2 linked regions of the Crateriforma spongiae genome follow. The protein of the gene in region 1 binds, or shares a complex with, the protein of each later gene. Links are inferred from orthologs where the notes say so. Each region holds a gene or a part of one and is shown in the gene's direction. Other genes may lie near its edges. The genes, in order: HFP54_RS14375 and smc.

The links.
Region 2: the proteins of HFP54_RS14375 (region 1) and smc are in contact, whole or in part, in a crystal structure (PDB 3ZGX), measured with the Bacillus subtilis proteins. The link is inferred for Crateriforma spongiae from one-to-one orthologs.

The regions. Positions count from the first base shown.
Region 1 is NZ_JAAXMS010000005.1:55,672-67,178, reverse strand. The notes cover bases 1,514-4,342. They hold HFP54_RS14375 (segregation and condensation protein A), read left to right. Parts: upstream 1,514-2,394; coding sequence 2,395-3,291; downstream 3,292-4,342. Other genes in these bases: HFP54_RS14370 (aminotransferase class I/II-fold pyridoxal phosphate-dependent enzyme), read right to left, coding at 3,334-4,342; ilvN (acetolactate synthase small subunit), read right to left, coding at 1,576-2,139. Outside these bases: HFP54_RS14390 (CRTAC1 family protein), read right to left, coding at 1-353; ilvC (ketol-acid reductoisomerase), read right to left, coding at 394-1,401; more of HFP54_RS14370, read right to left, coding at 4,343-4,620; HFP54_RS14365 (peptidylprolyl isomerase), read right to left, coding at 4,843-6,672; HFP54_RS14360 (hypothetical protein), read left to right, coding at 7,139-7,951; HFP54_RS14355 (YkgJ family cysteine cluster protein), read left to right, coding at 8,161-8,604; HFP54_RS14350 (HU family DNA-binding protein), read left to right, coding at 8,837-9,256; HFP54_RS14345 (hypothetical protein), read left to right, coding at 9,283-9,501; HFP54_RS14340 (S41 family peptidase), read right to left, coding at 9,563-11,272. UniProt on the Bacillus subtilis protein: Participates in chromosomal partition during cell division. May act via the formation of a condensin-like complex containing Smc and ScpB that pull DNA away from mid-cell into both cell halves.
Region 2 is NZ_JAAXMS010000005.1:560,866-573,755, reverse strand. Bases 3,764-7,975 are described here. They hold smc (chromosome segregation protein SMC), read left to right. Parts: upstream 3,764-4,151; coding sequence 4,152-7,775; downstream 7,776-7,975. Other genes in these bases: HFP54_RS16035 (hypothetical protein), read right to left, coding at 7,902-7,975. Outside these bases: HFP54_RS16055 (dockerin type I domain-containing protein), read left to right, coding at 1-1,724; HFP54_RS16050 (hypothetical protein), read right to left, coding at 1,834-2,367; HFP54_RS16045 (acyl-CoA desaturase), read right to left, coding at 2,622-3,686; more of HFP54_RS16035, read right to left, coding at 7,976-8,864; HFP54_RS16030 (ester cyclase), read right to left, coding at 9,197-9,598; HFP54_RS16025 (DUF1501 domain-containing protein), read right to left, coding at 9,704-11,161; HFP54_RS16020 (DUF1553 domain-containing protein), read right to left, coding at 11,158-12,890. UniProt on the Bacillus subtilis protein: Required for chromosome condensation and partitioning.

The DNA.
Region 1 (11,507 bases):
CAGAAAAGATCCTGGTGGCCGTCGCCATTAAAATCGAACACGGCCACACCGCTGCCCATCGTTTCGGGCAACAATTTTTCACCGGCGCGGCCGGTGTGATGCAAAAAATCGACGCCGGCGGAATCGCTGACGTCGGTCATCGTCAGCGTGGGCAGGTCGGACGCCTGTTGACGCAGTTCCGGGTTGACCGTTTCAAAGACTTGCGGCTTGGGCGGTTCCGGGGATTCCGCAAACACCAACCACATCAAACCGCCGGCGATCGCCAGCAGACCGATGATCAAGACCGACCGACGTAGGGCGACGCCGATGATGGCGTCGTCTTCGGTGTTTTCATCTCGAATCGGTTCGTTCACGGTCCACCCGTTGGGGAAAAGGCGACGGAACGACGGAAAGTCAGTCGACTTCCTTTTCGTCGATCCAGTTCATCATTCGACGCAAACCCTTGCCGACTTGTTCAACGCCGTGCTGGCGTTCACGGCGACGAGTGGCCTTGAAGAACGGAGCACCGCCACGGTTCTCCAAGATCCAGTTGCGTGCGAAGGTGCCGTTTTGGATTTCCAGCAAGACCTTCTTCATCTCCGCTTTGGTTTCGTCGGTGATGATGCGAGGTCCGGTGCTGTAGTCACCGTATTCAGCAGTGTTGCTGATACTGTAACGCATGTAGCTGAGCCCGCCTTCGTACAACAGATCGACGATCAGTTTCAGCTCGTGCATGCATTCGAAGTAGGCCATTTCCGGCTGGTAACCGGCTTCGACCAGCGTATCAAAACCGGCTTTGACCAGTTCGCTGACGCCGCCACACAACACCACCTGTTCACCGAACAAGTCGGTCTCGGTTTCTTCGGCGAACGTGGTTTGGATCACACCACCGCGGGTGCCGCCGATGCCTTTGGCGTAGGCCAAACCGATTTGCTTGGTTTCATCGCTGGCACCATCACCCAGGGCCAACAGGGCGGGGACACCGCCACCCTTTTCGTATTCGCTGCGGACCAAGTGCCCGGGGCCCTTGGGGGCGACCAGCATGGTATCGATGCCGGCGGGCGGCACGATTTGGCCGAAGTGAATGTTGAAACCGTGGCTGCACATCAGGATGTTGCCTTCGGTCAGATTATCGCGAATCGAATCGCGATAGATGTCGCCTTGGACTTCATCGGGCAACAAGATGTTGATCACGTCGGCCGCTTTGGTCGCATCGGCGATCGACATCGGCTTGAATCCATGCGAAACGGCCAAGTCATAGTTGGCCGAACCGGGACGCTGACCGATGACAACGTCACAGCCGCTGTCACGCAGGTTTTGAGCTTGGGCGTGACCTTGGGAACCGTATCCCAAGATGGCAATCTTCTTGCCCTTCAAATGGGACAGGTCGGCATCGTTGTCGTAATAAACCGTTGCGGCCATGTTGATCTATCGTTCGTGGGAGAAGTGGAAAACGGGCATTCAGTTGGACGATGGGCCGGACGATCGATTCGGTGTGGCACAATCGAACGTGCCGCAACGAGAAAGATAGCGATCGCACGGAAGGCAGATCGGCGACCGTGGCCGCCGAATCAAACGTTGTATTTGCGGAGGTATTCAGGCGGTCGTGAAGCGACGAATCGTACCGACGTCGGACGTCGGCGGTTCTTCGGTGATGGCCGGTCCGCTGGCACCGCGGACCATGGCGACGCGACCGGTGCGGACCAGTTCGACGATTCCGTAGGGACGCATGCGTTCGATAAACGCTTGGACCTTGTTTTCCCGACCGCTGATTTCGATCATCACTTCTTCCGGACCGACATCGACGATCGCACCGCGGAAGATGTCCACCAATTCGCGGACTTCGCTGCGTTTCGGGCCGGCGGGCGCTTTGACTTTGACCAGCAACAGATCGCGTTCGACGAAATCGCGGCTGCTGATGTCTTGGACGCGGACGACCGTGACGATCTTTTCTAGCTGTTTCCGTACCTGTTCGACCACGCGATCGTCGCCGACCACGACAAATGTCATGCGTGACAATCGTCGGTCTTCGGTTTCGCCGACGGCCAGCGAATCGATGTTGTAGCCACGCGAGGCCAGCATGCCGCTGATGTGAGCCAGCACGCCGGGGACGTTCTGGACCAGAGCCGATAAAACGTGACGGTGCGGAGGGTTAGACATGGTTGGGCGATGATTGGAAATGAAGGCGATATTGTGTGAAGGCGTCGAGTCGACCGGCGTCGCAAAGACCGCCGAAACGTCGCTGCCCGGCCCAGAGTCGGATTCGCCTGGAATGGACGTGCCAAAACCAAGCCGGGCATGATAATTTTGGGTCGCAGGAGTCACAAGGGCGGGAATCCGCCGGGCCGATCACAGGGTGGGCCGACAACGGAGCGGGAAACCGCCCGGCCGCAACCGAACGGACACGACATCGACATGAATTTTCGCATCGACTTGCCCGCCTATCGTGGTCCGATCGACCTGCTGCTGTACTTGGTCCGCCGCCAGGAGGTGGCCCTGACACAGATCTCGCTGGCGAAAATCGTCCAACAGTACCTGGAATATCTGGACATCCTGAAAGCCCTGGACCTGGGCGACGTCGGGGATTTTCTGGACCTCGCGTCGACCTTGGTGGAAATGAAAAGCCATGCGGTGCTGCCAAAAATCGTCGAGGAAACCGAAGACGAAACCCTGGAGGACCCGCAAGACGAACTGATCGAACGGTTGCTGCAGTACAAGGAAATCCGCGACGCGGCCGCCGTCCTGGATGAAATGAGCCAACGGTGGCAGGAAAGGTTCGAGCGGATGTCCGACGACCTGCCCAGCCGTCGCGTCGACCCGGGCGACCAGCCGATCGTCGATCTGGAAATCTGGGATTTGGTCAGCGCGTTTGGTCGCATCATGCGGGAATCGGCCGGCCCGCCGCCAACGGAGGTGATCTATGACGACACGCCGATTCACGTGTACATGCAACAAATTCACACCCAATTACGTGACCATCCGCGAATCCCGCTGATCGACTTGGTCACCGGCGGAGAACACAAATCGGCGTTGATCGGATGGTTCTTGGCCACGCTGGAATTGACCCGCCACCACGGCGCGGCGGTCGAACAGGACGACTTTGGCGAAGTCTATGTGGTCCGCACCGACCACTACAGCGACGACTTGGCCGTGCACGAAGTGGACAACTATTCCGCCGAAGGCTTGGACAACACGAATTTGCCCAAGTCCAGTCCGGCCGCAACGCCGACCAGCGGTCAAGCCGGCCCTGAACCGACACAAGGCGGCGAAGAAACCCGCCCCATGCAAAGTGATGAAGAATCAGCAACCTAGGCCATCGGCCGACCTGACGCCGGCATCCCGAAAGAGTGAAACTCAGGTGCAAGCGGGCGTTTTGCTTTGAGACAAGCATTTGCCGATCTGGCGGACGGCCTGACGCAAACGCTGTTCGTTTTCCACCAACGACATCCTCAGATAGCCTTCGCCGGCCGTGCCGAATCCGCTGCCGGGGCTGACCGCGACGTTGCCTTCTTCCAACAACTTCATCGCAAAGTCCATCGTCGACATCGACGACTTCCAGGGTTCGGGGACTTCCGCCCAGACGAACATGCCGGCCTTGGGTGGCGTGACGTTCCATCCCAAACGCCGCAGCCCGCTGACCAAGGCATCGCGCCGGCCCTGATAGATCAGCGATTGATTTTCCACCGTCGCCTCGGTGGCCCGCAGCGCAACGATGGCCGCGATTTGGATCGCCTGGAACATGCCGTAATCGTAGTAACCTTTGATCGTGCCCAGACCGCGGATCATTTCCGCGTTGCCCGCGCAAAAGCCGACTCGCCAACCGGCCATGTTGTAGCCCTTGCTCATCGTCGTGAATTCGACGCCAACATCCTTCGCACCCGGTGCGCTCAGGAAGCTGGGTGGCTGGTATCCATCAAAGGCGACGTCGGCGTAGGCAAAATCGTGGATGACCATCAAGCCGTACTTTTTGGCCAAGCGGACGACTTCGACGAAGAATTCCGGCTCAATGACCGCGCTGGATGGATTGTGCGGATAATTGACGATCAGCACCTTGGGCACCGGCGTCATGTTTTCGCAGGTGTAAGCAACGTTGCTTAGAAATTTCTCGCTATCGGCGACGTCCAGCGCCACGACATTGCCCGACGCCAAGATGACGCCGTACATGTGCACCGGAAAATAGGGCGACGGAATGATCGCGGTGTCCCCGGGGCCCATCAGCGCCAGGCACATGTGCGAAAACCCTTCCTTGGAACCCAGGCAGGCGATCACCTCGTGTTCCGGATCCAGCCGAACGCCGTACTTGCGATGGTATTTTCCGGCCACCTCGCGACGCAGGTTGGCAATCCCATTGGACTTGCTGTATCCGTGGTTGCCCGGATCGGCGGCGGCATCGGCCAGCTTTTGGATCACGACCGGATCGGGCGGATCGGAGGGGTTGCCCATGCCCAGATCGATGACGTCGTCGCCGGCACGTCGTTTTTGATACAGCGAATTGTTGATTCGCCCAAACATGTAGGGCGGCAACCGATGCACTCGCGAAGCAAAGCTGACCTCGAACGGGTGTGGCGGCGGATCGGTAGTCGGCGGTTCGATCGCCGGTGCGTCGATATTGGGTGTGTCTGGATTGAACGTATTGGACATGGCTGGGCCGCTGGAACAAGAAATTCACGACGGGCAATCGATGTCAACTTAGACACCTGATCCGGTTTCAGGGAAGCGTCCGGCCGCGCCCGGTGGCCAATTTTCGGGCCAAAAAAAAAGCCGACCCCACAATCGGGTCGGCTGGGGATCGTTCGGTTCCGCTGCTGACGGTTTGGCTCGGGGCAGCCGTCAACAGCGCTGAAAGATCTAGCTTTCGGACGATCAGCGACGGGTGGTCGCCGCGGCCTTTTTAGCGACCGCAAAGAAGTTTTCGATGCTGGCGTTTTCCTTCAGCTCGTCAAACTTCGACGCCATCGCCTGGGTCAATTTCTTTTCCGACAGGTCGCGAACCAGTTCTTCGCGGACCGCCTCGAAATCGCTGACAACCGGTTTGGTGAAACCCTGGCAACGCATGATGATGTACTTGTCACCGGTGGCCACAATTCCGCTCAGTTGCCCCGGCTTCAACGAAAAGGCTTCCTTTTCGATCGCCGGTTGACCACCGTGCTTGCGGATCGGCGGCACCAGCCCGGCGTTGGACGCCGACGACGGTTCGATGCTGTATTGTTGGGCCAATTCGCCAAAGAACTGCGGCGTCGGGTTGTCACGAGCCATCTGCCAAACCTTTTGCGCCGTTCGCTGATCGCCCAAGACGATCGCCAGGACTTCCACCTTAGGTCCGTAAGCGGAATCGAATCCGCGTTTCAGTTCTTCGTCGGTCAATTGGACCTCCGATTCGACCAGCTTACGCAGGGCCACGCTGGGCCAAACGGCATCGCGAACGTAAATGTCTTCGGTCGTGTCGCCATCGCTAACCACCGATTGCAGCCAGCTTTTGATATCGGCCGAACCGTCGGGCTTGGTGAACCCGAACGCGATCGCGGCACGTTCGGTTTCGGCGGTCAGGTCGGCGGCGGCAACAGTGACGCCATTGCTGCGAAGAGCTTGCGTCAAAAGCCGACGATTGATTTCGCCTTGCAGAACTTCTTCGCCGTGGCGACGGACCGCTTCTTCGGCAACCTGTGCAATCGTCAGCGGTTGGTTGTTGACCAAGGCGGCAACACCGGGATGCTGTTTTTCCGCCGCGGGATCGCCGAAGACTTTCTTGACGTTGGCTTCGCTTTGCAGTTGTTCGAACAAACCGGCCGCGGCGACGCGAATTTTTTCGTCGCGGATTTCGTCAACGATTTGTTCGCGAATCGCGGGGATGGCTTGGGGTGCCGGGGTGGCGGCGGGAATGCGCCGAACCGCTTGCAGGATCATCCATTCGTTGCCGACCTGCAGAATATCAGTGACTCCGCCGTCCTGAAGATCAAACACGGCGGTTTCGAAATCCGGCTGTCCGGTGTAGCGGCGAATCGGCGGAATCAAACCACCGACGCTGGCGCTGATTTCGTCTTCGCTGAAACTCTTGGCCAGTTCGGCAAACTTCGCCGGATCGGCTTTGGCTTGAGCCAGCACTTGTTCGGCTTTCTGGCGATCCTTTGTCACGATCATCCGGCACTTGACCGCTTCGCCGTAGCGAGCCAGATACTGTTTGTTGAATTCTTCTTCGGTGACTTCGATCTTGTCGGCCACCAACCGTCGCAGCGCCAGCATGGGCCAGACGACATCGTTGCTGTATTCAGCGGCACTGACATTGCGTTCTTCTTGCAACAACTGCAACAGCCCGCCCATGTCCAAGCGGAACTTGGCAGCCTGTCGAGCGATTTCGTCACTGACTTCTTGCTTGGTGATTTCGATGCCACGTTGCTGACATGCTTGCAGAATCAGATAACGATTGACCATAGCGTCGACGATGTCGCTGCCGTAGCGTCGCATCGTTTCGTCGGCCAAGACCTTCTCGGTGATGGGGTCGGCGTTGACGGTCGCCACCACACGACTCTTTCCACCGGCGGTCGCAGGTGCAGTCGCTGCTGCGGTCGACGCCTGTTGCGCCACGACCGGCCTGTCCCAAGCGGCGATGAAAACCATCGCGGCAACAACGGACAGCCCCAATCGTCGGACCAGTGTCACCATCCAGGGACGAAGTACGGCAAATTCCAATGGCATTCCGGTCACTCCTTTGAACCGTCTACTCGGCGTGGATCTGTCCAAGGGCATCCAATCACCCTTCGATATTCCGCGTTGATTTGCCACACGCATCGCCGGCACCTTGGTCGAGTCCACTTCGGAACGAACGACCCAGGTTTTCACGGCAAAAGCCGGAAACATTCAACATCCGATGCCGTCCAGCGGTGGCGGGCACGTCGGAACCCTAGAAAAATTGCGGTTTCGGCTCAAGACGAATCGTCGCCGATCCGACACGCCTCCATCCGACGGGCCGAACCGACGAGATCAGCCGAATGAAAAAGCGTCCCGGCAGGGCGCTGGCGGTGCAGGTGAATCCAAATCGCGACTGGGGTTTCGACGTTTTTCGGGTTTTTGTTAAAGCCGGTCATGGCAACGGCCGACACCCGGTCGTTTTCAAGTCTGAACCGACCGAAAGTCTTCCGAAATGCCCGTGATGGTTGCCGTCATGTCAGTTCGATCGAACACGCGATCTTTCATCCGCTGCCGCACCGTGACTCCGGTGCAATGCCTGGTGTGCCTGGTCGCCGCATTTTTCTTGCCAAGCTTTATCGCGGGTTGTCGGCAAACCACGACCACGACGACCGGTGCCTTGCAGCCGCTGACCACACCCAATGGCAGCATCCCGGCGCCCAGCCTGGTGCCGTTCACAGGGCAGGGCACACGCGTCAGCCCGCCCGCGACCGGTTCGGCGGGCGGCGTTCCCAACAATTACATGGGCGGGGCACCCACGGTGGGATCCACCTACGGCGCCGCGCCGTCGGGATTTGCCGCCACCGGAGGACAACCGATCGGGTCGGGCGTCGCGACGCCACCGGCCGCCGGCGGTGCCAACAGTGTCGCCAGTGCCGCCGTCGACTTAACGCCGCCGGTGCTTGGCGCCGGCGCGATGCCGGCGATCGATCTGACTCACGCCCCACCGCCGCCCGGCTATCGCCCCAGCACGGTGAACACGGCGTCGGGCGTCGTCCCCGTGTCGCACCAAAGTCCCAACGGTTACGCACCGATCGGATCCGACGCGATGCCCGCGATGACGTTGCAACCCATGGCCGCACAGCCACAACTGAATCCGATCGGCACAGCGGCCGCTGCACCGATGAGCGGTGCAGCCCCGATGAACAATGGCGTGCCGATGAATCAGCCGGCATCTGGCAACTGGAACGGTACCGGGGCACCGGCGACCGGACCATCGGCGATGCCGCCATCGACCGCCCCGAGCGCCGATGGTCTGCAGTGGCGAAGCCCCGCTGCCGGATACTGATTCGCGCCGCCGCTTTTCAAAACCGTTCGCCGAACGATCGCTTGACTCGATCACTGCCTTCGATCGATACCGGACCGCCAGCTTTGTGCGGCGCTGCAGCAATTTGCCACAGCACCGGGGCGCAGCGATTTTCCCACAAAAGCGTTAGGGTGAACGATTGTCGGCCGGGATTGCCCGGACACCCGTGCAACCGTGAATCCTGATCCGATATGCCCGAATCCGATCGCAGCAATTCCGATTCGCCCGCCCCCTGGTACGCCGATGGCCTGCGATTCACCTGCACGCAATGCGGGTACTGTTGCAGCGGTGATCCCGGGTTCGTCTTCGTCAATCATGACGAAATTCGTGGCATGGCCGGCGCGATGGATCTGGATGTCGACGCCTTCGAAGAACAATTCGTTCGCCGCGTCGGACGTCGTCGCAGCCTGAAAGAATATGCCGACGGCGATTGCATATTGCTAGATCCCAAAACGCGTCGCTGCATGGTTTACCAAAGCCGACCGATTCAGTGCCGGACGTGGCCGTTCTGGTCCAGCAATTTGGTTTCGCCAGACGACTGGCGGGAAACCTGTGCCGAATGTCCCGGCGCGGGGACCGGCCAGCTGTACTCGTTGGACCAGATAGAAACGGCCAAAAACGCCAAACGCGTCTGAGCGATTCTTTTCCACCTCGCCGGTGGAACTGTTTCGCACGATTGTTTCAAGATTTCCGATTATTCCGGTCGATAGACTAGTTCGTAAGCATCCTGCCGGCGCAAGTCCGACCGGGGGCGATCTTGACGCTCGGAAACGAGCCGCCTAGACTGCGAACCTTGTTAAGTTATTCGCAGTCAAGGGTTTACAACGATCGCGGCCCATCGGAAGGGCACGGCGGGAGGAGTCCAGCGTGACCAAAAAAGACATCGTGCGAACGATCTCCGAAGAGGTTGGGCTGACTCAACAACAGACCAAGGAAATCGTCCAGAAAACGTTCGATGCGATCGTCGACTGTCTGGTTCGGGATCAAAGGATTGAACTGCGGAACTTCGGCGTGTTCGAAGTCAAACCGCGGGCGGCCCGCAAGGCGCGCAATCCCAGGACCGGCCAACAGGTTGACGTTCCCAGCAAACACGTGGTGACCTTCAAGCCCGGCAAATTCATGGAAGCACGCGTCCGAGAATTGGACCAGTGTGCCGCTCAGAAAGCCGCCGAAGCCACCGCCGGTGACGACAACCGCCCCGAACCAAACGTCCACCCCGATGCGGCACCGAACGCATCGGCGGGGCGACCGACCGGTCGCTGGGATGACCTTTCCGATCCACAGTAAGCCCTAACGTTCATGGAGGAACGTCGATGCGACGCCTTTTTCAGCTGGCCCTGTTGACCGCCTGTCTGTCGACGACCGTCGGATGCTTTGTGCCGATTTACTCCGCTCGTCCCGAACGCCGCGTCCAGCAACTGCTGTACACGTCGGAAGACCTGCGTTCGATGATGGAAGAGTGGGAACGTTTCTGGTTCCTGGATTCGCCCAGCCACCTGACGCCGATCCGTACCCACGGCGGCATCATTTGACGCCGGTCAAATCGACACGATGATGCCATAGTCGGCGTTCATCGTGTTTTGGCTCATTGCATTAGCGTGACGGACGGCTGCTGACCAAGTTGCCGCCGTGGCCGGCCAGTTGTGCGATGCCGTGTTGCAGCACTGCGTCTTCATCGTCACCGATGATGTGCCCCTGGTCGTCCGGACGTCCGGTGATGTGTCGGTCGCTGACTTCGGCGTGCGGTCGGACGCCGTTTTGGCTGATCGCACGACCGCTGGGCGAATAAAACTTGGCGGTCGTCAAGCAAAGTCCAAACTTCGCCGAACGCATCCGGAACACGCCCTGGACGCTGCCTTTGCCATAGCTGGTTGATCCGACCACCACGGCACGACCTCGGTCGGACATGGCACCGGCGAAAATCTCACTGGCACTGGCACTATTGCCATCGATCAGGACGACCAGCGGAAAATTCCAAGTGCCGCTGCGGTGTGCCCGGTAATCGAAATTTTCCTTTGCATTGCGACCACGCGTGGTCACGATCGCACCGTCGCTGAGGAAACGGTCAGCGACTTCGACGGCCGCGGTCAACAAACCGCCCGGATTACCCCGCAGATCCATGATCAGCGAACGCATGCCTTGGCCCTGAAGCGCGATCACCGCTTGTTCGACTTCGCGTCGGGTCGTCTTTTGAAAATTGGTCAGCCGGAAATAGCCGACTCGGTTGGTCACGTCGACCAAGTGAACGTTTTCCACGCAAGGCACATCCACACGGCGACGGGTGATTTGCAGATCACGCCGACGGCCCGCGGTGTCGGTCACACTGATCGATACGACGGAGTTTTCGGGGCCACGCAGCAGGTCGGCGGCGAAATCGGGATCGACCACATTCGTTTCCGCATCGGCAACGCGAACGATCCGTTCCCCAGCCAACACGCCGGCTTCATCGGCCGGTCCACCCGGAATGACCGAGACAATTTGCAAGTGATCATCGGCCGGTTTCAGTTCAACGCCCAAGCCGACAAAGTTGCCTTCGATGTTGGAAAACATTTCATCCAGCTGTGATCCCGACAACAATCGTGTGTAGGGATCCAACGTCGAAATGGCACCCGACAGAAATTCCAGCGACGTTGCCGTTCCCGACAATCCGATCCGTTCATGCGCCAAGTTGGCAACAAACGACACGGCGGCACGCAAGTCGAAACGTGTTTGGGTGCTGCGACCGCGAAGTTCACGGTGCACATTCAAACGAAACTGTTCGATGGCTTCACGATCGACGCCCGGAAGATTGCTGTTGATGAATCGTTCTTCATCCAATGCCACCTCCAGCGCCGCGGTGCCGTGCAGCAATACGCGTGACCAGTCCACCGTTTCGACGTAGTGGGTTTGCAGGTTCGCCAGCGTTTCGGAATACAGATCCAATGCCTGCGCCGTGCTAAGGTCACGAACACTGGCCAAGAAACTGTGATCGGTGTATCGACGATGAACGTCGTAACGCAGACGGCTGATCAGCAATCGCTGATACACCACGCGACTGTCGGGTAATTGACGCAGCGCGGATTCATAATGCTGAACCGCATCGGCCCACATGCGTTGCCGTTCCAGTTCATAGCCCTTGGTCAGGACTTGCTGTTCATCGTCCGCTGAATCAGCGGAGGCAACCGCCGCGGGATCGTCCGCAACCACGGTGGCAATCGGTCCGCCGAGTGTCGCCAAAGCCACGAATCCCGTGGCGGCCAACACCAACAGCCGGCCGCGTTGCCAGCGAGTCAAAAAGCGTTCGATACCCGAATTTGATTCCATACCAGTCAACATCCGATCGCGAGCGTCGTTCGGGAGGGAAGTGGTGACGACACCGCAAACGAACCGTTGGCGGAATGCTGTCGTCGGGCCACGTCCGGACGCTCACAGAACGAGGCCAAGGAAACGTAGGTCACAAAACATGCCCGGTCAAAAAACCGTCGCGATAAAAATTCAGCGAATTCGTTGTGACCGGCATCAACGTCCCCGCGGTGGTCGCTTGGTAACGGTTGATGGG
Region 2 (12,890 bases), 500 kb from region 1 along the record:
AGAACGATTTTCTAAGCGTGGCCACTCATGAATTGGCGCACGTTTTGGGATTCGGAACCGCATCCAGTTTCCAACGATTGCTCGGTGGCGTCGGTTTCGGCGGTGCGAAAGCCAAAGCCGTTTATGGCCAAGGTGGCAACGTCCCCATGGCCGACGCGGGACATTTTCGTGGCGATTTGGTCAGCGACGGACAGCAACCGTTGATGAGCAACACCATCGTCATGGGCACACGGAAACTGATGACTCCCCTGGACTTTGCGGCCATGGACGACATGGGCTGGGGCGTGCACAGCACCAAAGGCACCATTTCGGCCAGTCATGACTATGGCGATGACGGGTCGTACCCGGTCAGCATCGTGATGCAGGGCAGTGGTGCGGGCGAAAAGATGTACGAACGGTCCGCGACGGTCACCAACGTCGCCCCCGATTTGACCGTCGTCGGTAACCAAACGATTCTGGTCGACAAGTCGCTGTCGCTGACGGACCTGGGCAAGATCAGCGATCCTGGTTTCCGAAACACCAAGGCATCGCCGGCGACCAACGAAACATTCACTTACACCGTCGATTGGGGCGACAACACGACGCCGACGACGGGCACGGCGACGATCGATCAATACGGCAACGCCAACCGAGTAACGTTGGCCAGCTTCAACGGCAGCCACGTTTACAAATCGACGGGGAACTACACCGTGACGGTCACCGTTACCGACGATGACGGAGGCAACGACAGCGCGTCGTTCCGCGTCAGCGTCACCGCACCGCCACAGTTGATTCTGGCGCTGGACCAAACGACGATCGCCGAAAACGCGGGAACGGGGGCGACGCAATTGCGAGTCAGTCGTCCGGCATCGGCAACCGGGTCGGCTGTCACTGTGTCGCTACAATCCGATGCATCGGAGATTTCCATCCCCGCTCAGGTCACCATCGTTGCCGGTGAGACCACGACCGTGGTACCGATCGATGCGGTCGACGACCAATTGTTGGATGGAACGCAGATGGCCCCGATTCGAGCCACCGCCGCCGATTACTTGGCCGCATCGATCGATTTGGCGGTGACCGATGCCGAAGCGATTGATGCCGCGTTTTCGTCGGGCTCCGTGATCGAAGGCGGCAACCCCGTTCGGCTGACCGTCACACGCAGCAACACGGATACCCAACAACCGCTGACGGTCAACGTTGGCGGAACCAACCGACGGCTTTCATTGCCAGGGCAGGTCACGATCCCTGCCGGTCAGGCATCAACGACGATCGACGTCACCGCGGTCGACGACGACCAGGCGCAACTGACCGCTTCGTACAACATGACCTTTACGGCCACAGGCTATACGTCAGATTCGGCCGGCTTATCGGTTCTGGACGACGAGCCGCCCAAATTCCAGAACCAGCAATCGCCGACCGACGTGGATGACCAGCAGGGCACAACCGCGCTGGACGCATTGTTGGTGATCAACGAACTTTCACGCCGTGGCGAAGACGAAACACTGGACCCACAAACCGATGCATTCAGTGGTCGATATTACGATGTCAACGGTGACTACTTGTTGACTTCGTTCGATGCACTTTTGGTCATCAACGAATTGAATCGGTCGGCCGTCTCCGGCGAATCGAACCCTGGACCTATCGTCACGTCAGTGGCAGGCCCGGCCGATTTTCCGAATGAAGATGAGTCGTCCATTTTCGGCAACGATTCCGCGGCGGATGCTGCGATCGCGGAACTGTTCTAAGTCGCTTGGCATTCCCATCGAATCCATCATTCCCGTCGAATCAACAAAGACGAGTGAATCCAGGGTTCGGGCTAGATTCACTTGGCCGGCAGAGTTCAGCGAGACGCGATCAAACCGATTCGGTCACCCCGACTTCGCCGCGGTCCGCGGGCAAGGCCACATGGCTGGATAACGGACGAACACCCGCCGTTTCGGAATGGGATTCGGAATCTGCCTGGTCGTCTCCGTGCGGCTGGATCGCATCGGTCAGCGATACATCGGCCAATCGCGAAACGCCGCCACCGTTTCCACCGGCCCGTCGTCGCAACATCATCAGGCTGATGAATACCAAGGCCAAGCAGGAAGCACCCATCGCACCGGCCAAGCGAACGGCAATCACGCCGCCGGGATGATCGGCCGCGTGGCCGAACCAACGCAGCGACAAACCACTGCTGAACAGCAAACCGACGGTCGCCAGGCACAATAAGAACCAGCCCATGCGTCGTCGGCGGTGTGGATTCAGCGACACGACGCCGACGAACAAGACCGGGATTCCGACAATCATCGGAATGAATTCAGCGGGATACTTCGCCGAATTGACGAACAACGCGAACACCGTTTGGATGCACAGCAGCACACCCAAAAAGATCGTCAGTTGTGCCATTGATTCCTACCGCCAAGTGAAAATCGTGGTCACAGGCCAATCGTCGCTTCGAACGCGTGCAACACCTTCGCCTGGACCGACGCTACCGCGGCCGACGTCGTATCGGCCGCCTCCCTAGTCTAGCCGCCCGAGACGCCGCGTCACCACCGCAACCGGCCGATCCGTCGCGGCGCCAATTGCAGCGAAACCAACGCCGCAAGCAGGTGCTCAATGACGCTTAGGCCGGCACAAACAGCCACCCCCAAAAGGTGGCATCACGCGGCTTTGTCAGCTTGGGCCGCCGCTCGGGCACGTTTTTCGGCCGCGTTCTTGTAATCGACCACGTCCCAGACCAGCCCCATCTTCTTCAACAACACGATCATCATCCACGTCATGTCGAATTCCCACCACTTGTGCCCGTGCTTGGCCATGCGTGGGTAGGCATGGTGATTGTTGTGCCAGCCTTCGCCGTAGGCAAAGATCGCCACGATCCAGTTGTTGCGGCTGTCATCGGAGGTTTCATAGTTCTTGTAACCCCAGATGTGCGACGCACTGTTGACCAACCAGGTCGCGTGCAGGACCAAGACCAGCCGCAGACAGAATCCCCAGATGAACAGTGACGTGGCCAGCGAAAGGCCGCCAAAGGCGTACCCAATGCCGAACAATCCGGCCCCCAGGGCCAAGTTCATCGGCAAGAACATCTTGTCCAAAATCCGCATGCCGCGGTCTCGCATCAGATCGGGGACCCAGTGGTTCAAATAGTCTTTGCGGTCGCCGTCATGGGTGTGATAGGCCAACCAGAACACGTGGCTCCACCATCCGCCGTCGTGCGGCGAGTGCGGATCGCCCTCTTGGTCGCTGTGGGCGTGGTGTTTGCGGTGATCGGCCACCCAGTCCAGCGGGCTTCCTTCGCCGGCCAGCGATCCGATGCCGCCGAAGAGGTACCGCACCCAGTTGTGCGTTTTCATGCCGGTGTGCGTCAGCAGCCGGTGATAACCCAGGCAGATCCCCAGGCTACCGGTCAGCCAGTGCAGGCCGATCAGGGTGAACAGCCCCGCCCAAGTGAACGTCATCGGTGCGAACAGGCATCCGATGTGGGCCAGCCCCAGCCAACCCAGGGCATACAGACTCAAGTTGTCACGGCGGCGTCGTTCTTGGGCGGTCGGCTTGCCATGATCCGGCTTCGCCATTCCGGTCGCGTCGGTTTCCATCTGTGGGATCGCCACTTCGCCGGTTTCGGCATCCCCGTGGTTGGGATGCTGGTCAAGGCTGGGCGATTTCGGCGAATCGGCCTTCTTCGGATCCGATTCTCGGGTGGGCGAATCAATGACGGTCGACATGCAGTCTGTATCCTGGAAAAAGTCCGTGGTGAACCAGCGGCCGGGTGTTCAAGATGCGCTGTCTCGATCCACGCCGACCGCCGCTTGTGGAGAATCTTAGCGATCGATTGAAACAGCCCTGTCACAGACCCGACGCTGCGTGTAACGGCCGTGTAAAATCTGTTCAGGTGTCCGGGCCAATCCATCAACTTTGCCTGTCCCGACCGCCCATGACAGCGTTCCGAACCGGGCCCCACAGAGGGGGCATCTGGATTTGCCGGCCCGTCCGAACCTGGATCGGACGCATCCCCGGTGGACCGTAGGGGTTGTAGCGATGATGCGGTTCGATCCGATGGCCAAATCACCGCCTGTGCGGGTACGGCGGACCAGTCGCCCTAGGCCCGATCGCACGTTTGATCTAACCTAAACCGGTCCGCATCATCCCCGTTTTTCCGCCTTTTTCCGAAGCCGTCGACAGATCCTGGCATGCTGAAAGCGCTCGAACTGTCCGGATTCAAGAGCTTCGCCGATCGCACTCGGTTCGACTTTCCCGATGGCATCACCGTCGTCGTCGGCCCCAACGGTTCGGGCAAATCGAACATCGTCGACGCGATGAAGTGGGTCTTGGGCAGCCAGAGTCCGAAGAGTCTGCGCGGCAAAGAAATGGCCGACGTGATCTTCAAGGGCTCGCAAACTCGCGGGCCCTCGGGCGCTGCCGAAGCGACGATCATCTTCGATAATTCCTCGGGGAATCTGCCGGTCGACGCCCCGGAGGTCCACGTCACCCGGCGCGTGTATCGCAGCGGCGAAGGCGAATACCTGATCAACAAACAGGCGGTTCGCCTGAAAGATGTCCGCGATCTGATCCGCGGGACCGGCATCGGTATCGACGCGTACAGCCTGATCGAACAGGGCAAAGTCGACCGGATGCTTCAGGCCAACGCCAAAGAACGCCGCGCGATTTTCGAAGAAGCGGCAGGCATCAGTCGTTTCAAAGCCAAGAAGGCGGAGGCCGAACGTCGCCTGGGCCGCATCCAACAAAACCTGACCCGTCTGGGCGACATCGTCGACGAAGTGGCGTCGCGATTGAAAAGCTTGAAAGGTCAAGCGTCGCGAGCGGAAAAGTATCGCCAGGCGACCGAACGACTGCGTGAACTTCGCACCCAGGTTGCGTGGACCGACTGGCAGGAACTGACCCAGCAATTTGAGACGGCCGAGATCGAACTGGCCGAAGCGATCAAGCAACAAGAACAGCTGGAGATTCAACAACAGGAACTGCAACAACAACGCCAAGCCGCCGAACTGGAATTGCAATCGATCGCCGATGTGGCTCGCCAAGCGGAAGAACAACGTGGTGCATGGCTGGGACAAATCGCTGAATTGGATGGCCGATCCGCCGCCGATCGATCCACCGTCGAAGACCTGCGAAAGGCTCAAGCTTCATCGCTCCGGCGCATCCGTTTGTTACAGTCCCAAGCCGGATCAGCCGCCGCACAATTACGCTCCGCCGGCCAACGCTTGGCCGAGTACCAGGCGGACCTTGACCGCGCCACGCAAAGGCATCAAGAAGCGGAAAAGCAGCGTGACGAAATCGGCGCCGAAGTCGCCGACGTCCAAACCAAACGGACCGAGAACCAACGTGAACACCTGGTCCAGGTTCGCCGCGTCGCCGATTTGGAAGCCGACCGACAACGACTGACACAGAAAAGTACCGAACAAGAACGTGCACTGCAGTCGCTGAAACAGCGTCTGGGCGAATCGCGTGAAGCCGTCGAAATGGCACGCCAGGATGCCAAGGCCAAAGCGGAACATGTCGCGCAGTTGGACCAGTCGATTGCCGAAAGTGCCAAGCAGATCGAATTGGCCGACGCGAAGCTGCAAGACAACCGCCGCAACGCGCGTCGCCGACGTGATGAGGTTGCCGCACTGCGCGGGCGTTTGGAAGGCGTTTGCCAGCGGTTGGACGTGTTGCAAGATCTGCAGAAACGACAGGAAGGCGTTTCCGGCGGCGTCCGCGCAATTTTGGATCGGCTGCGAGAACTGTCGACGCAGAAGAACGATGCCGCACGCCACAAGTGGGCCGGCACGGTTCGCGGGATGGTCGCCGATTGTTTTCGCGTCGACGTCAATGTCGCGCCGCTGATCGACGCCGCCTTGGGCCAGCGTAGCCAGTACTTGGTCGTTACCGGCGATCTGACCCAACAGGCGATTTTGAACAAAGAGGTCGAGGTCAACAGTCGAGTCGGACTGATCCGGATCGATGAATTGCCCACCCGACGACCGGGCGATCGCATCCGCTTGGATGGCATCAAGGGCGTCGTGGGCCGCGCCGATCGCATGCTGCAGTGCGACGAAGAAGACGAACCACTGGCACGACACCTGTTAAGCAATACGTGGATCGTCGACAGCCTGGCGACAGCATTCAACCTGCGAAAGCTAAGCGGTGCGGGGCTACGTTTTGTCGCCACCACGGGTGAACTGTTGGAATCCGACGGCACCATCGTTGTCGGGCCCGGCGGTACCGACACGGGTCTGGTCAGCCGCCGAAGCGAATTGGACGCGGCCGCACGTGAACGTGACCACTATCAATTTCAATTGAACGAGGCGGTCGCCGAAGCGGATCGCTTGGACAAAGTCGTCGACGAGTTGGCGGCCGAACTGGGCCGATTGGAACAAGCCCATCGTGGCGACGTGACCGCTCGGGCCGCCGCCAAAGCCGAATCGCGTCACGCCGAAGAAAACCTGAACCACCAACAACGCGAACTCCGACAGACCGAACAACTGCACGAAGACACCGCAGGCGAACTGACGGGAGTCCAAGACGAATTACAACGCATTGCATCGGAGATCGAACAGGGACGCCAGAGTATCGAGACCCTGGAACTGCAGGGTGCCGATCTGGACGAGGCCCTTTGCGGTGCCGAAACCGCATTCCAAGACGCGACCAAACACGTGATGGCCGTCTCGGTCGACGTTGCAAGGGCCGAACAGAAACACGAAGCCCTGCAAGCGACGATCCAACAACAACACCGCGACCAAAATCAACGCGAAGCGGCGGTTCAAGAAGTTCGCGACCAGGCAAACGCCACACAAAAGCGAATCGACGAAGCCAACGCGCGATTGTTGGACGCCGACAGCCGCCTGGCGATGCTGCATTGGCAGTCACAGGAAAAGCAAGCGGAAATCCGTCAATTGGCGCAAGCGGCTGACGAAGTTCGCACGACCACGAAAGCCGCACAAAAGGCAAGCGACGCGGCGATCAAGGAAGCTGCCCAGGCGGGCGGTCGCGTCCATTCCATCCAATCCGCGCGGGACAACGCTCGGCTGCGTCGCGACACGCTGGCCGATCGCTTGTTGGAGGATTACGAGATCGATCTGCGCGGCACCGAACCGCCCAAAGACTTGCAACCGCCGGAAGACCGCGAAGCGGTGGATCGCGAAATTAGCCAATTGCGAAACCAGCTTCAAAAAACCGGTTCGGTCAACTTAGAAGCGTTGGAAGAACTGGAAGAACTGCAAACCCGATACGACGAACTGCACGATCAGTACCAAGACCTGACCGCGGCCAAGGATTCACTGCAGCGGATCATCGGACGGATCAATGCCGACAGCCGCCGTTTGTTCATGGACACGCTGGAAGCGATCCGCCAGAACTTTCGCAAGCTGTATCGCAAGTCATTCGGCGGTGGTAACGCCGATCTGATTTTGGAAGAAGACGAGGATCCGTTGGAAGCCGGCGTGGAGATCGTCGCGACGCCGCCTGGCAAACCCAGCTTCAGCAATTCGCTGCTGTCCGGGGGCGAAAAAGCCCTGACCGCCGTCGCACTGTTGATGGCGATCTTCCAGTACCGCCCCAGCCCGTTTTGCGTGTTGGACGAAGTCGACGCGCCGTTTGATGAAGCAAACATCGGACGCTTCGTCACCGTGCTGAACGAGTTCTTGGATCAAACCAAGTTTGTCGTCGTCACGCACAGCAAGAAAACGATGACCGCCGCGACGACCCTGTACGGTGTCACGATGCAAGAATCCGGCGTCAGCAAGCAGGTGTCGATCCGCTTCGAAGACGTCAATGAGAAGGGCGAAATCGAAAGCGAAGGCGAAGCCGCTTAGCGGTTCAACCGCAATCGGCACGAACGCTGATCGTCACCGCTCAATGGTTCCGCGGAAGAAATCACGACGATCAACGGAAAGCTTTGGAGATGATTCTGCCTGACCGCACGGAGTGCATTCAATCGGTCAGGCGATCGACTTGCGTTTGTTGCTTTTGCGACGATAGTTCCGCACCACGCCCACGCCTGCGATCACGCCACAGGCCAACAGGGTTCCGGGCTCGGGAACGGCGGTGACGGAAATCGTGCTGATCGACAACGCTTGCCCCTGATACTCGGTCTGTCCGACGTAGTCATTGATCTCATTGACGTAGCCGCCCAAATACGTGACGTAGTTCAGGTACACCCCTGATGTATCGGTCGGGCTGACCCCGGTTTGAATTCCGCTGTTCAATCCGGCAAGCACCAATTGACCGCCCGCCCACGTCAAAGTGGTGCTTCCCGAATCGCCGCCTTGCAGACCAATCTCATCACTTGATGTGCCGCGTTCGAAAGCGAATTCAATCGAATTAGTGATTTGCCCCGTGTTCAGTTCGACGTTGGATGCAACCACGCTGACATCGTTCACCCCGGCGACTTGCATGCTGGTCCCTTCGACGTTGCGTTTACCAAACACGTACAGATTTCGGTCCATCCAATCGGGGGCGAAAGGTGCCGTCGCGATGCTGAGCGGTTTGACGCCGTGCGCCGTGGGGATCGGGTACGCTAAGGTGTAGATGCGAATGTCGGTATTGTTCCCGCCTCGTGCGATCGTGGTGAAACCGTTGCTGGCGTATTGCCGAACGATCCCGTCGCTGCCACGAAACTGGGCAACGCCCGTCGCGGCATGATCCGCCGTCACGTAGTGCTGGGGCGTGATCAGGGCCACGCTGTTGATCCCCACACCGCTGATCTGGTTGTGATCAATCAAGAATCCGCTGTTGACCGGCAACTCCGATCCGACGCTGATCGCACCGGTGGCGAACCGCACATGTCGGTCGGGATCAAAGGAATCGAAAACGGCAGCCTCGGTGACTGAACCCGCGAGGGAAACCAACAAGGCCACGCACGCAAGCGATGGCGTGCGGCGAAAGATGAGGGAGAGAAACACAGATGAGGGATCCGGATGAGAAAATCGAAAAAGTCGTCCAGCGTCTGCGATGGCCGGGTGGCCCAAAAAAATCGATGCCGTGGCGTGGGCTCCAAGTGAGACCACATGCGCAGACAATTGGCAAAGCCTCGGCAGTCTAGTCAAAATACGCCGGAATATTCGTCACACTCATCAAAAAACAGCGCCCTCATCGTTGGGAATTCACACCCACCCGGGATTGAAACGGCGTGATCACGCCCCTTACCCCCTCGGGAAGCGAAAGAGAATACACCACAGGCTGGGTTGGAAATCGATGCCAGGTCCGCGGCGACGCGGCCGCATGCCCCACGTTCTCAGGCCAGCCCCACCGAGCGCTGAAATTCGACCGGGTTCCAATAGTCGACGATCCGATGAATCGTCGGCCCGGACATCTGGATGATTGACGCGGCACGGACCTCAAATCGTTTGCCCGTCGCCGGAAATCCTGGCAAGTCGCCGCGGTGCGTCCCGCTCATCAACCATGACGCAGCCGCCTTGTCACCATCGACCATGACCTCCGTCGGATGGACTTCGAAGTCCGGTGCACCGGCGTAGGTCAGTTCGATGAAGGACCGGATCTGATCAAGTCCGTCGAACTTGGCGGCGAAGGCCAGGTCCTCGAACGATGACTGATCATCAAAGAACTGCAGGACCGCATCCACGTCTTGCCACGACCAAGCGGCATAGTAGTCACGAAGTCGTTGCGGCGTCGTCATGCGAACATCTCCTGGGCGACCTAGCGAACGTTCCGATGCGATGGTGAGTCCTTCTGAAGAAAGACCAACGCCCATCGATCGTGCACATAAGGCGATCCGCGAATGCTAGGCAATCAACGGGTCAACCACGTGTCCGTGCACATCGGTCAAACGAAAATCACGGCCCTGGTATCGGAACGTCAGCCGTTCGTGATCGATTCCAAGCAAACGAAGCACGGTGGCATGGAAGTCGTGAATGTGCACACCGTCCTTCACGATGTTATAGCTGAATTCGTCGGTTTCGCCGTGGGTGTAACCGCCACGGGCGCCGCCACCGGCCATCCACAAACTGAAGCATCGCGGATGGTGATCCCGGCCATAGTTCTTTGGTCCGATCTTGCCCTGGCAGTAACTGGTCCGTCCAAATTCACCACCCCAGATGACCAGCGTGTCCTTCAACATGTCACGTTGTTTCAGATCCTGGATCAACGCGGCGGTCGCCTGATCCGTGATCCGACACTGATTGCGGATGCCGCCCGGCAACCCGCCATGGTGATCCCATCCGGGTTGATACAGCTGAATAAAGCGGACGCCTTGTTCGGCCAAACGTCGGGCTCGCAAACAATTCGACGCGTACGTTCCCGGCGTCGTAACGTCGTCGCCGTACATTTTCAGCGTCGCTTCGGTCTCCCCCGATATGTCCGTCACCTCGGGTATCGACGACTGCATACGAAACGCCATTTCATATTGGGCGATCCGCGTTTCCAAGGCAGGATCCGACGTGGCGTTCAATTGCAACTGATGCAGTTCTTGCAGACGTTCCAGTGCCAATCGTCGGCCCTTTCGATCCACGCCGGCGGGGTTCTTCAGATACAGAACGGCGTTTTCATCCGGTCGCAAACGCACGCCGTCATACTTGCCTGGCAGAAAACCGCTGCCCCACAACCGCGAAACCAGGGGCTGCCCGCCACGCTTGGTCGAGACCATCACGACGAATCCGGGAAGATCTTGACTTTCACTGCCCAGCCCGTACCACAACCACGATCCCATACTCGGTCGGCCCGGAAACTGGCTACCGGTTTGCATCATGGTCACGCCCGGTCCGTGATTGATCGCTTCGGTATTCATGGACCGAATGATGCACATGTCATCGGCCACCTTCGACGTGTGCGGCAACAGTTCGCTCAACCAAGTTCCGCTTTGACCATGCTGCGTGAACTTGAACGGCGAACCGACCAGCGGCAAACTGGCCTGGTGCGCACTCATGCCCGTCAAACGCTGGCCCATGCGGACCGACGCCGGCATTTCGGTACCGTGCAACTCGTTCAACATCGGCTTGGGATCAAACAATTCCATCTGGGACGGCGCCCCCGATTGGAACAAAAAGATCACCCGCTTGGCCTTGGGTTCGAAATGCGGCGTGATCGCACCGCCGGCAGAAGCCCCAGGCGAAACGGTGGCTCCATCGGCATTTAACAAGTCCGCCAATGCGATCGAACCAAGGCCGTAACCGAATCGCGATAGAAACGTCCGACGTGTCGTCAGCCCCGTATCATGTCCGGTGCAAAGAGTTGACGGATTCATTGATGCCTCACACATTCATCTAGGTTCATGACCGCGTTGACCATGACGGCCACCGCCGCCCATCGTGCGGTGTCCTGTGGCGGCGTGTCCACGTGCGACGCCGACTGTACAAACTGTTTCGCCAGATCGGTTTCGGATCGATAGATTTCGGTCTGTTCGTCGACCATCTGACTTAAGATTTCCTGTTCCCGCTGGTTCGGTTCACGTCCGGTCAACGAACGAAACGCCACGCGGATGATCGTGTCAGTATCACCGTCAAATTCCGCCAACCAATTCGCCGCAGCGACCAGACTGGCTTCGGTGAACTGTGGACCATTCATCAACACAAGGGCTTGCAGCGGAGAAGCAGTGACCTCACGCCGCACCCGACAGACTTCTCGCTTGCTGGCGTTCATCGTCATCATCACCGGCGATGGCGATGTGCGTTTCCAGAATGTGTACAGACTGCGTCGATACAGCTTTGCACCCTCGTCGACCGGCAACGGCGTGTATGCCAACGCCACGTCGTACGGCTTGACCGGCGGACCACCGACGTCACGCACCAGCAATCCGCTGACCGCCAACGCGTTGTCGCGGATCATTTCCGCCGACAATCGTTGATCCGGCCCGCGAGCGAGCCAGCGATTCTCCGGATCCGCTTGACGCCTTTCCGGATCGACCACGGACGTTTGACGATACGTCGATGACAGAACCATCATTCGCAACAGACGGCGAAGGTCCCAACCGTGGTCGACCAGGTCGCGTGCCAGCCAGTCCAGCAATTCCGGATGCGTCGGCGGTTCACCCTGATTCCCAAAGTCTTCCGGCGTGCGGACCAATCCATTGCCGAACAACAGTTGCCAATACCGATTGACCACCACACGAGCGGTCAAAGGATGATCCGGGTCGGTCAACCAACGGGCCAGCCCCAAACGATTGCGAGGTTCCGAATCTGGAAACGGCGGCAAGAATTCAGGTGTGTCGGCGCTGACCTGATCGCCACGCTGGTCATACACTCCGCGGTTCAAGATATACGCGGGTCGCGGTTCGCTTTGTTCCCGCATGATCGTGATTGCTTCGGTCGCGTCCATCGCCGCGCCGTATTCCTCTCGCGCCGCGGTCAACTCGTCCATCGCGGACCGGCACGACGGATCAATCGCAGAAACGAAATACTGCAGCATCTGCTGACGATCATCGGCCGACCACTGGTCGGGGGACGTCGCCAATCGATCCGACAATGACCGCCCGTCGAAACACTGGCGGACTTCGATCGGTGACAGACAGCGCTGGAACAACGCAAAATCGTCAACCATGCCGTCTTTGAAACCACGATCGCGATAACGTGAACCGATCGCAAAATCGTTGTACCCCTGACGCCACTGGGTGATGTTGCGAGTCAGATGGTCTTGAACGACCTTCGTGTCGGCGGGTGATCCGTCGATGAAGATCTTCAGCCCCGACGCCTTGGAGGATCCGTCGTAAGTGACCGCGACGTGGTACCAGCGGTCGGCGGCAATCGGTTCGGTCGTCTCCACACAAATGGCATCGCCGGGCCAAAAGTGAACCAGTTTGGCACTCAGCTTGTCACCCAACTTGGTCAATTCGTATCCGATCGATCCCGCATCGTCCCAACCGCGAGATCGACGATAAATGACCGCACGCTGGTCCGTTTCGGAAGATCGGATCCACAACGAAACCGAAAACGGTTGATGGCGTTCGTAATGGCCCATTCCAGGCAAAACCACAGCAT